DNA from 3 places in the Marinomonas dokdonensis genome. Region 2 is predicted to be linked to each of the others. Evidence: predicted binding sites of a transcription regulator. Region 2 holds the regulator's gene; each other region holds the start of a gene.
The links. The regulator PhoB, encoded in region 2, activates phosphate uptake and scavenging genes when phosphate is short. The targets are predictions, from matches to a motif close to TGTCATANNNNTGTCANA.
Positions count from the first base shown of each region.

Region 1: ACUM5Y_RS01880 (inorganic phosphate transporter) is a predicted target of PhoB. The motif match lies at 1,369-1,386, and genes of this name have one in related genera.
Region 3: phnD (phosphate/phosphite/phosphonate ABC transporter substrate-binding protein) is a predicted target of PhoB. The motif match lies at 1,796-1,813, and genes of this name have one in related genera.

Region 1 covers NZ_JBRAND010000001.1:402,026-405,263, reverse strand. Annotated here, with positions in the region: gene ACUM5Y_RS01885 (L-serine ammonia-lyase) at 1-1,152, shown strand, start outside; gene ACUM5Y_RS01880 (inorganic phosphate transporter) at 1,498-3,069, shown strand.
Region 2 covers NZ_JBRAND010000003.1:102,914-106,151, reverse strand. Annotated here, with positions in the region: gene ACUM5Y_RS08260 (response regulator) at 1-47, shown strand, start outside; gene phoR (phosphate regulon sensor histidine kinase PhoR) at 124-1,461, opposite strand; gene phoB (phosphate regulon transcriptional regulator PhoB) at 1,458-2,153, opposite strand; gene ubiA (4-hydroxybenzoate octaprenyltransferase) at 2,219-3,091, opposite strand; gene ACUM5Y_RS08240 (chorismate--pyruvate lyase family protein) at 3,084-3,238, opposite strand, start outside.
Region 3 covers NZ_JBRAND010000002.1:423,216-426,453, forward strand. Annotated here, with positions in the region: gene phnE (phosphonate ABC transporter, permease protein PhnE) at 1-6, opposite strand, end outside; gene phnC (phosphonate ABC transporter ATP-binding protein) at 6-800, opposite strand; gene phnD (phosphate/phosphite/phosphonate ABC transporter substrate-binding protein) at 810-1,751, opposite strand; gene ACUM5Y_RS06455 (helix-turn-helix domain-containing protein) at 1,908-2,645, opposite strand; gene ACUM5Y_RS06460 (TRAP transporter large permease) at 2,766-3,238, opposite strand, start outside.

The DNA.
Region 1 (3,238 bases), on a different contig from region 2:
AAAATTGACCCGAATACGGTGGAGGATAGAGTCGTTCAGATTACAGACAATTCTCGTATCCATTTGCTACAGGAGCATGCCATCACTTTTGATAGCCAAGCAGATTTGATTTATCACCGTATTGACCGATTAGATTTTCATGCAAATGGCATGACCTTTATTGCCTATGATGCTCATGGGCAGGAAGTAAAAAAAGCAACTTTCTATTCAGTCGGTGGCGGCTTTATTCTCCAAGAAAATGCTCAGGGTGAGATCGAATTAGTAGAAGATAATAGAGTTCTACCTTATGACTTTCATAATGCCGATACATTAATAGGCCTGTGTCATGAGCATGACATGACGATTGCCGAAATCATGCTAGAAAATGAAAAGTGCTGGCGATCAGAGCAAGACATTAAAGATGGCATTCTCGCTATTTGGTCGGTGATGAAAGAGTGTGTCAAAAATGGCATAGCTCGCGAAGGCATCCTTCCTGGTGGTCTAAAGGTAAAGCGTCGTGCTCCTAGCCTATATCGTGATTTAACAAAGAAAACTCGCATGGATATGATTACCCCTTCGTTGGGTGCTATGGACTGGGTGAATTTATACGCATTGGCCGTTAACGAAGAAAATGCTGCAGGAGGTCGAGTAGTGACTGCCCCCACAAATGGAGCGGCTGGCATTATTCCTTCTGTGTTGCACTATTATTGGGATTTTTGTCCGCGCTCGGATGAACAAGGGATCATTGATTTCTTTCTAACTGCATCTGCGATTGGCTTATTGTTTAAAGAGAATGCCTCCATTTCGGGAGCAGAAGTAGGCTGCCAAGGAGAAGTGGGCTCCGCCTGTGCGATGGCTGCGGCAGGTCTTGCAGCTGCTACAGGAGGCACACCGGAACAAATTGAAAACGCTGCAGAAATTGGTATGGAACATAATTTGGGGCTGACCTGCGACCCGATTGGTGGGCTGGTTCAAGTACCTTGTATTGAACGTAATGCCATGGCGGCCATGAAAGCTATTAACTCAGCTTCAATGGCGATTCGTGGAGATGGCAGTCACTATGTCTCCTTGGATAAAGTCATTAGAACCATGCGTGATACAGGACGAGATATGAATGATAAATACAAGGAAACCTCAAGAGGTGGTTTGGCTGTAAACGTGATCGAATGTTAATAATTGTATCGCTGAAATATGTCTTCTTGGTTGCTTAATAAAGTATTCAAGTATCTGATATTAAACTAGTTTTTATAAAATCAAAATGAGCCCAATAGAGCGCTTCATTTACTAGGGCACCTGATCTTTGAATAAAAAGTCAGGTGCCTTTTTTGTGCCTTAAAACTAGGGGTATATATCTTATTTATCCCAGTGTAGAATGGCGCCCGAAATATATCTTACAGAATTATGACAAAGTAGATGTATGGTCAAATTATCTCGGGTGTTAGGACGTACACTTTGTTAGTGACTTGCGGATTCGTCATTAAGAGTTTGGCATTAATTTAATTAAGTAGAAGAGCCGGTATGGATCAACAAAAGAACCCTAATCAAAATTCGACCCTATTAGGGGGTAACGAATTTATTCGTGTATTAATCGCGCTAGCATTTGTCCTAGTGTCTGGTTTTTATGCTTCCACCATTGGCATTAGTGTGTCTAATGTCTCTATTTTAGCTGTGGCTTCGGCAATTGGTGCTTATATGGCGCTGAACATTGGTGCGAATGACGTGGCGAATAACGTAGGTCCTGCCGTTGGCGCTAAAGCTTTGTCCATGACAGGTGCAATCTTAATTGCTGCAGTCTTTGAGGCGGCCGGTGCTATTATTGCGGGTGGTCATGTGGTTGGTACTATTAAGAAAGGTATCATTAACCCAAATGCAATCGCTGAAGCTGAAACCTTTATTTGGGTGATGATGGCGGCACTGTTAGCGGGCGCGATCTGGCTAAATCTAGCAACTTATTTAGGTGCGCCGGTATCAACCACACACTCAATTGTGGGTGGCGTGTTAGGCGCCGGTATTGCGGCAGGCGGATGGGATATTGCCAACTGGAATCAGATGATTGCCATTGCTGCCAGCTGGGTCATTTCGCCCGTATTAGGTGGTCTAATTGCTGCAGGTTTCTTGATCTACATTAAGCGTAATGTCACCTACAAAGGCGACATGCTGGAAGCCGCTAAGAAAACGGTACCTCTGTTGGTGAGTCTGATGGTTTGGGCTTTCTCTACTTACTTAATTCTCAAAGGTTTGAAAAAGCTTTGGTCCCTAGACATAGTGTCAGCAGGGCTGATTGGTTTTGCCATCGCTTTAACAACGTATTTTGTTGTACGTCCTATTGTTGAAAAAGCGGCGGCATCTTTGTCCAACACCAAAGATGATGTGAACAACTTGTTCACCATTCCATTAATTGTGTCTGCAGCCTTGTTGAGTTTTGCTCATGGTGCCAACGATGTGGCCAATGCTATCGGGCCTCTAGCGGCGATCACCGATGCACTGACAACAGGAGCGGTATCGAGCAAGGCTGCGATTCCTCTATGGGTTATGTTGGTTGGCGCTATCGGTATTGCGATTGGCTTGGCGCTGTTTGGGCCGAAACTGATTCGTACCGTGGGCAGTGAAATTACCGAGTTGGATAAAACACGCGCTTACTGTGTGGCAATGGCCGCGGCGATTACGGTAATCATCGCCTCTCAATTGGGCTTACCGGTAAGTTCCACGCATATTGCTGTGGGTGGTGTATTTGGTGTGGGCTTCCTGCGTGAATACCTAAAAGTTTCCTACGATAAAAAATTGGCGGCGATCATTTCTCACTCTGAGGATGCGGGCCACGATGGACAGCAAACACAAGCTTTTGTGGAACGTTTTAAGCAGGCGGATGTAGAAGAGAAGCGTGCGATTCTTCGTGAGCTAAAGCAAGAGCAAGCTTCTTCACCTATTAGCTCGCGCGAGCGCAAAGGCCTGAAGAAAGCCACTAAGAAAGAGCTAGTGAAGCGTTCTGCTTTATTACGAATTGCGGCCGCTTGGGTTATTACTGTCCCAGCGTCAGGTATTTTATCGGCAGCAATCTTCTATATGTTGTTGGGTTACTCATTATCATAAGTATCCTATAGACTCCCAAAGGGCCAGCTTAGCTGGCCTTTTTTATATGTATTCGCCCGTCTGGGTGTGATATAAAAAACATGAGTCGGCGTTCGAATACAGGATATTCGGGATTTTTACTTTAAGGATGGAGTTCAGCTAGAACCTTTAATAGACAATGTATCGATCT
Region 2 (3,238 bases):
ATGACGAAAAAGAAGCGTTTATGAAAAGCTTATTTGAAAGTTTGTAAGCAGAAAATTTGTCGCTAGCTTGCCAGCGATGTAGCAGGGAATAAGTAAGGGCGCTCCATGGAGCGCCCTTATTGTTTAATCAGAGCTCTTAAGCGCTTCTGTATCGCTTTCAAGAGCAAAGGCGTCTGTTCGGATGCGGCTGGCGGGGAAATGGCAGGAGAAGGTGCTGCCGAAGCCTGGCTGGCTACGAATTTGTAGCTTGGCATCGTGGTGTAAAATAACGTGCTTTACAATGGCTAAGCCCAAGCCTGTGCCGCCAGTTTTGGAGCCTCGGCCTTTATCCACACGGAAAAAGCGTTCCGTAAGGCGAGGGATATAACGCGGCTCAATACCCAAACCGGTATCCTGTACCGAAAAGACACCACTAAATTCGTTTGCTTCCCACATTACGGTAATTTCACCACCGTCTGGTGAGTATTTAATTGCATTTACGACCAAGTTCGAGAAGGCACTGTATAGCTCTTTAAAGGAGCCATACAAGCGCGCATCTTCAGGAATATCAAAAGTGAGTTGATGTTGGTCGGTGAGAATCGGCGAAGCCATTTTCTGGATGGCCTGAATCAAATCACTTACTTTAAGCCATTGGTCTACTTCGCGTTTATCATTGCTTTCTAGACGCGAGAGCAGCAGTAGATCTTCTATCAGGTGTTCCATGCGTTCAGATTGATCAGACATATTCACTATGCCTTTTTGCATACTGGCAGGCAAACTGTCTTTAAACATGGAAAGGGTTTCAAGATAGCCTTTAATCACCGTGAGGGGCGTTTTTAACTCGTGAGAAGCGTTGGCCACAAAGTCTTTACGCATTTGTTCTAACAGGTGCAGGCGAGTCACATCACGGATAAAAATCAGGTGATCATTTTTATCATAAAGGGTGGTTTGTATTTCTAAATAAACACCGCTTTTTGCTGGCGATTTAATTACCAGAGGTTCGCCAAAACGCTTTTGGCTAAAGTAACGGAAGAAATCTGGGTTACGTACTATGTTGGTGATGGCTTGGCCGCGATCGACAGGACGCATCAGGCCTAGAAAGTGTGCCGCGGAATTGTTCCACCATTCCAAGTTGCCTTGGTTGTCCGCCATAATAACGCCTTCTTTTAAGGCGGCGGTAGAGCTTTCAATTCGAGTTAAGGCTTGGCGCATACGGCGTTTCGATTTACGTTGCTTTTTCTGCAAGCGATAAACCGAATCAAATACTTCACCCCAGATACCGCTGGTTTCTGGTGGGGCTTTGCGACCAGAGTGGCGCAGCCAATGGTGGAAGGTATAAAGCTGATAAAACTGCCAATATAGGGTGCCGAGAACATACAGCAAAACCACCGCCAACAAATGACCTAAAACTAGGCCAATAGTAATACAGGCGGCGAGGCCAATGAGCCAACGCAGTATGGTGTTACGCCAGATGGTTTTCATGCCGTCCTTTTAGCTGAAAAACGATAACCTGTGCCGCGTACGGTTTGGATCAGGGTGTCATGGGTGTTGCCAATGGCTTTACGTAAACGACGAATATGAACATCGACGGTGCGCTCTTCGACGTAAACATTGCCACCCCACACTTGATCAAGCAGCTGTGCGCGAGAATAAGCTCGTTCTTGGTGAGTCATTAAAAATTTGAGTAAGCGGTACTCGGTTGGCCCCATTTCTAATGGACGGCTACCAATGGTAACGCGCTGACTGATTGGGTCGAGTACTAAACCTTCTACTTCGATCGGCTCATCGACGCCTTGAGGTGTCGCACGGCGCAATACCGCTTTTAAGCGTGCCACCAGTTCACGGGGCGAGAAAGGTTTGGTGATGTAATCGTCCGCACCAACTTCTAATCCTTGAATCTTATTATCTTCTTCGCTTTTTGCGGTCAGCATAATAACGGGGATTTCCGCCGTGGTTGTGTCTTTTTTCAGGCGTCGAGTTAGCTCTATGCCACTGCCGCCAGGCATCATCCAATCGACAAGAATTAGGTCAGGTCGATGGTCAACAATAATTTCATGGGCTTGTTGGCTGTTTTCTGCTTCCAAATACTCGTAGCCGGCCATCTCTAGGGCAACGGCAATCATTTCACGTATGGAAGACTCATCATCAATTATTAATACTTTTTTACCGGTCACAGGATCTATCCTCATCTCAGGAACGGTTTATTAAAACGACCAAATGTGACAATTAGGTTAAAATGTCACATCGTTGCCATATATTCAACAAAATAGCTGCCGATAATGCCTAGGAATAGAGTGTAGCCAACGCGGTTATTGTCTAGGAAGGATTTAAAGCAGGCTTGGCGATCGCGGGTTTTGGATTGCTGAAACTGCTGATAGAAAAGCCAGAGGCAGACCAATAGCGCGACAAAATAAGGCCAATGTTGGGCAGACAAGATACCCACCCAAAACATCAGTGACAGCATCAGGCCTTGCAAACACACAATGACCAATAAATCGTATTGGGCGAAGAGAATGGCGGTTGATTTGATGCCAATTTTTAAATCGTCAGGCCGGTCTGTGATGGCATAGTAGGTGTCGTAAGCTATGGTCCAGAAGCAATTTGCCACAAATAGCATCCACAGTTGTGGGTCCGCAAGATTACCGCCTTGGGCGCTGTAAGCCATTGGAATGGCCCATGAAAATGCCAGCCCTAAGAAGAGTTGCGGTAAATGGGTATAGCGTTTCATGAAAGGGTAAAGTGCGGCTAAGCCTAGACCAACCACAGACAATAAGATGGTTTGTAAATCGGTAAAGAGCACCAATACAAAGCTGAGTAAAGCAAGGCCTGCGAATAAGGCTAAGGCTTCTTTCTCGCTCACCCGGCCCGAGGGCAAAGGACGATTCTTGGTGCGGTCAACATGACCATCGACTTTGCGATCTGCATAATCATTTATTACGCAACCAGCAGAGCGCATGCTAAAAACACCCAATATAAAAATCACGATTAAGGATAAATCGGGGAGGCCGTCTGCAGCGAGCCATAATGCCCATAATGTTGGCCACATCAGTAAAAATGAACCAATGGGACGGTTAAAGCGAGTCAATTCTGCGTAGGCGATGATCTTATTCATAAGTTTTAAATGGCTGCGCTAGATGAGTGATGGTGTCGAAAAATACTTCGTTAACCAGTATACCTTGACCATGCTGCAGAAAAACAGATCGACGTGCCCATAAGGCTTTGTTTTGATTAGGAAATAGATTCTTTGGAAGCTTTGCCA
Region 3 (3,238 bases), on a different contig from region 2:
GCGCATTAGGTAATCTCCTCACTGTCTTCCAGTTCTTCTTCGTCCTGTTTTACTGTCGTCCAGTCTTCATCACCGTAAATACGTGTAAGTACGTCTTCGGTGAGATTTTCTGGCTTATCATCAAAGACGATAGCGCCACCTTGCAAACCAATAATACGGTCGACAAACTGCATTGCTAGAGGAACATCATGTATGTTGATAATGGCAGATAGGGACTTTTCGCGACAAATAGACCGAATAAGGCGCATGATTTGTCGAGAGTTCTTCGGGTCCAAACTGGCCGTCGGTTCATCTACCAAGAGTAAATGTGGATCTTGCGCTAGGGCTCTGGCAATACCAACACGCTGGCGTTGTCCGCCTGATAATTCATCAGCACGTTTATTTGCATGGTCAATTAAGCCCACACGGTCTAGATATTCAAAGGCATTGTTGATGTCTTGCTCTGGGTATTTACGCAAAAACGTGCGCCAGAAAGGCAAGTAACCTAGTCGTCCAGACAGGACATTTTCCATCACACTAAGGCGTTCTACTAAGGCATATTCTTGGAAGATCATACCGATATGACGACGCTGTTCGCGGATTTTGCTGGCCGATAGATGGCTCAATTGGACGTCGTCCAAGGTGATTTGGCCTTCGCTCGGATCAATAAGGCGGTTTACACAACGGATTAATGTGGATTTACCGGCCCCACTGGGGCCGATAAGTCCAACAATTTCACCATCTGGAACCTCGAAGCTAATATCCTTTAAAACCCAAGGACCTGTTTTATATCGCTTCTTTAGATGTTGAATAGTAAGCACAAGATGATCCTATCGGCAGTTGTATGATACGCCATTGGCTTCATCAATCTTACGAATCACACTCCAATGTTCTTTAAAGGTAATTGGCAAGAATTGGCCTTCTTTAGCGAATTCTTCCTGAAGCTTAGTGCCCGCCCATTGGTAAGAGAAAAAGGCTTCTTTAATTTTCGCTTGTAGCTCAGGTGTTAGGTTATGTGCCACACCATAGCTGGTAGTTGGGAAGGTTTGAGATTTATAGATGGAGTGAATTTGTGAAGCTTTCACAACGTCACGGTCGATCATACGGTTCAAAACAGAGTTGGCAACGGCCGCTGCTGGGTAGTCTTTATTGGCGACACCTAGAATAGAGTTGTCATGCTTACCAGAGAACAATGGCTCGAAGTCACGCTCAGGGATCAAATCAAAATCAGCTTTCAAAATCGCAGAAGGGGCTTTGAAACCAGAGTTAGACGTTTGTGACGTAAAGGCCATTTTGCTGCCTTTAATGTCTTGTGGAGAGTTGATGCCAGAGTTCGGGTAAGTGATGATTTCCATCTCGTAACCGAATGATCCGTCTGCTGCTGCCATCATAGTAAATGGACGATAACCTGCACAAGCAACTGCTAATGGGTTAGAGCCTGTGTTAAAGCCAGCAATGTGAAGACGGCCTGCACGCATAGCTTCAATTTGCGCAGCGTTAGATTGAACAGGGAAGAAACGTACTTTTTTACCAGTAACGCCTTCCATGTGTTCAAGGAACTCGGACCAAACATCTGCATACACAGCAGGATCTTCAACAGGTGTGTAAGCAAAGATAAGCGTGCTTGGGTCGATTAATTTAGACTTGTCTGTTGGGATGTCGGCAATCAAATCTTTATCTTGATCAACGTAGCGGCTATCTAGTGTGAATGCAGCATGAGCAGCGCTCACAGAACATAACGAGACAAGTAGTGCTGGGTATATCGCTTTCATGGTGTTGCTCCAGAGTTAATGATAATCAAACACTACTGGGGCTTTGTGACATTCATGTTAAAACATGCGAATTAATATATATATTTTAAAATAGATAAGTTGGAGGGGAGGGAGACTGTTTGGTGACAACGGCATTCATCAGCGTTGTGTAGAGGCCTAGTAACTACGAAGGTGTCTCGGAGTGTGCCCATAATGGCGCTGGAATAGGTTGGTCATGGCGCTTTGGTTACTGAATCCTGCTTCTTCCGCCACAATGGATAAAGGCTTGTTTGTGGTGAGAATCAAGTCGTAAGCTTTTTCTAGGCGTTTTCTTAAAATGAACTGGTAGGGTGTAACAGATGCTGCTTTAGTGAACAGTTCACTAAAATGCCCTGGGCTGACATGGTACATTTCAGCAAGCTGGGCAATGGAAAGTTTCTGATCAATATGCTCGTCGATAAAGCGTGAAATAGAGTCCACATCGAGCTTTTTACGATCCTTATATTGGCGAGTATCCCCTAAAATTCGTGAATGCAGAGACGCTACTAAGCTGAGCGTGCAGCCTTGACCGGCTTCTGGAAATAACTCAAAAGTATTGGACTCCCTTGATAGATAGGAGATCAACATCTTCAAACTATCGTCAGCAGAGAAATAATGGGGGCGTTCAAAAAGTGTTTCTAGTCGGCTGTGAATCGGTAGGCTCGGTATATCAATTACTATGTGACTATTTTCACCAATTCCTTCGAAATAGTGTGTTTCACTGGCAGGGGCAATACAGCCATGAAGATTGTCAACCACACCCCCTTTACCATCAATTTCGAATAAGGCATGTCCTCTTTCGGCGATAATTAATTGGTGGTGGTTGTGATTATGTTGATCACTTTCATTAGCTAATACAACACTTTTTACATGCATTTCGAACCTAAAAATTTTGTCAATCTTTACACATTCTTATATTTTTTAGGTTAAGTCAATAGGAATTGTTATCGATTACACAACTCAACAGAATGGCTTCTGCTGAGTTGTGTTTAGGGTCTACCAGCTTGGTCCACCAAGGACTCTTGGTAACCATAGAGCCGTTTCTGGAAAGATCAAAATGACGAACAAAACAATCAATTGAATGATGATGAAGGGGATCACCCCAGCGTACATGTGTTTTAACGTAATACTGGCGGGCGAAATTGCTCTTAGGTAGAAAATCGATGGTGCTAAAGGTGGTGTTAAGTAGCTAGTTTGCAGTACCACTAAGAAGGCAACACAGAACCAGATGTCATCAAACCCTAGCAAACGCACAATTGGTATAGCCACAGGAATGACAATAAGCACAACCGACATCATGTCTAATAAGAAGCCTGCAATAAAGGCAATAAACAAGATCAACGCCAGTACTGTGTAGGGACTAAAACCCGATCCAGTTAGCAAGGACTGAACGGTTTGCATACCGCCTGTTGCAAAGAAAATACCTGCAAACATGCCACCAGCCATGACGATCAATAAGATCATCGCGG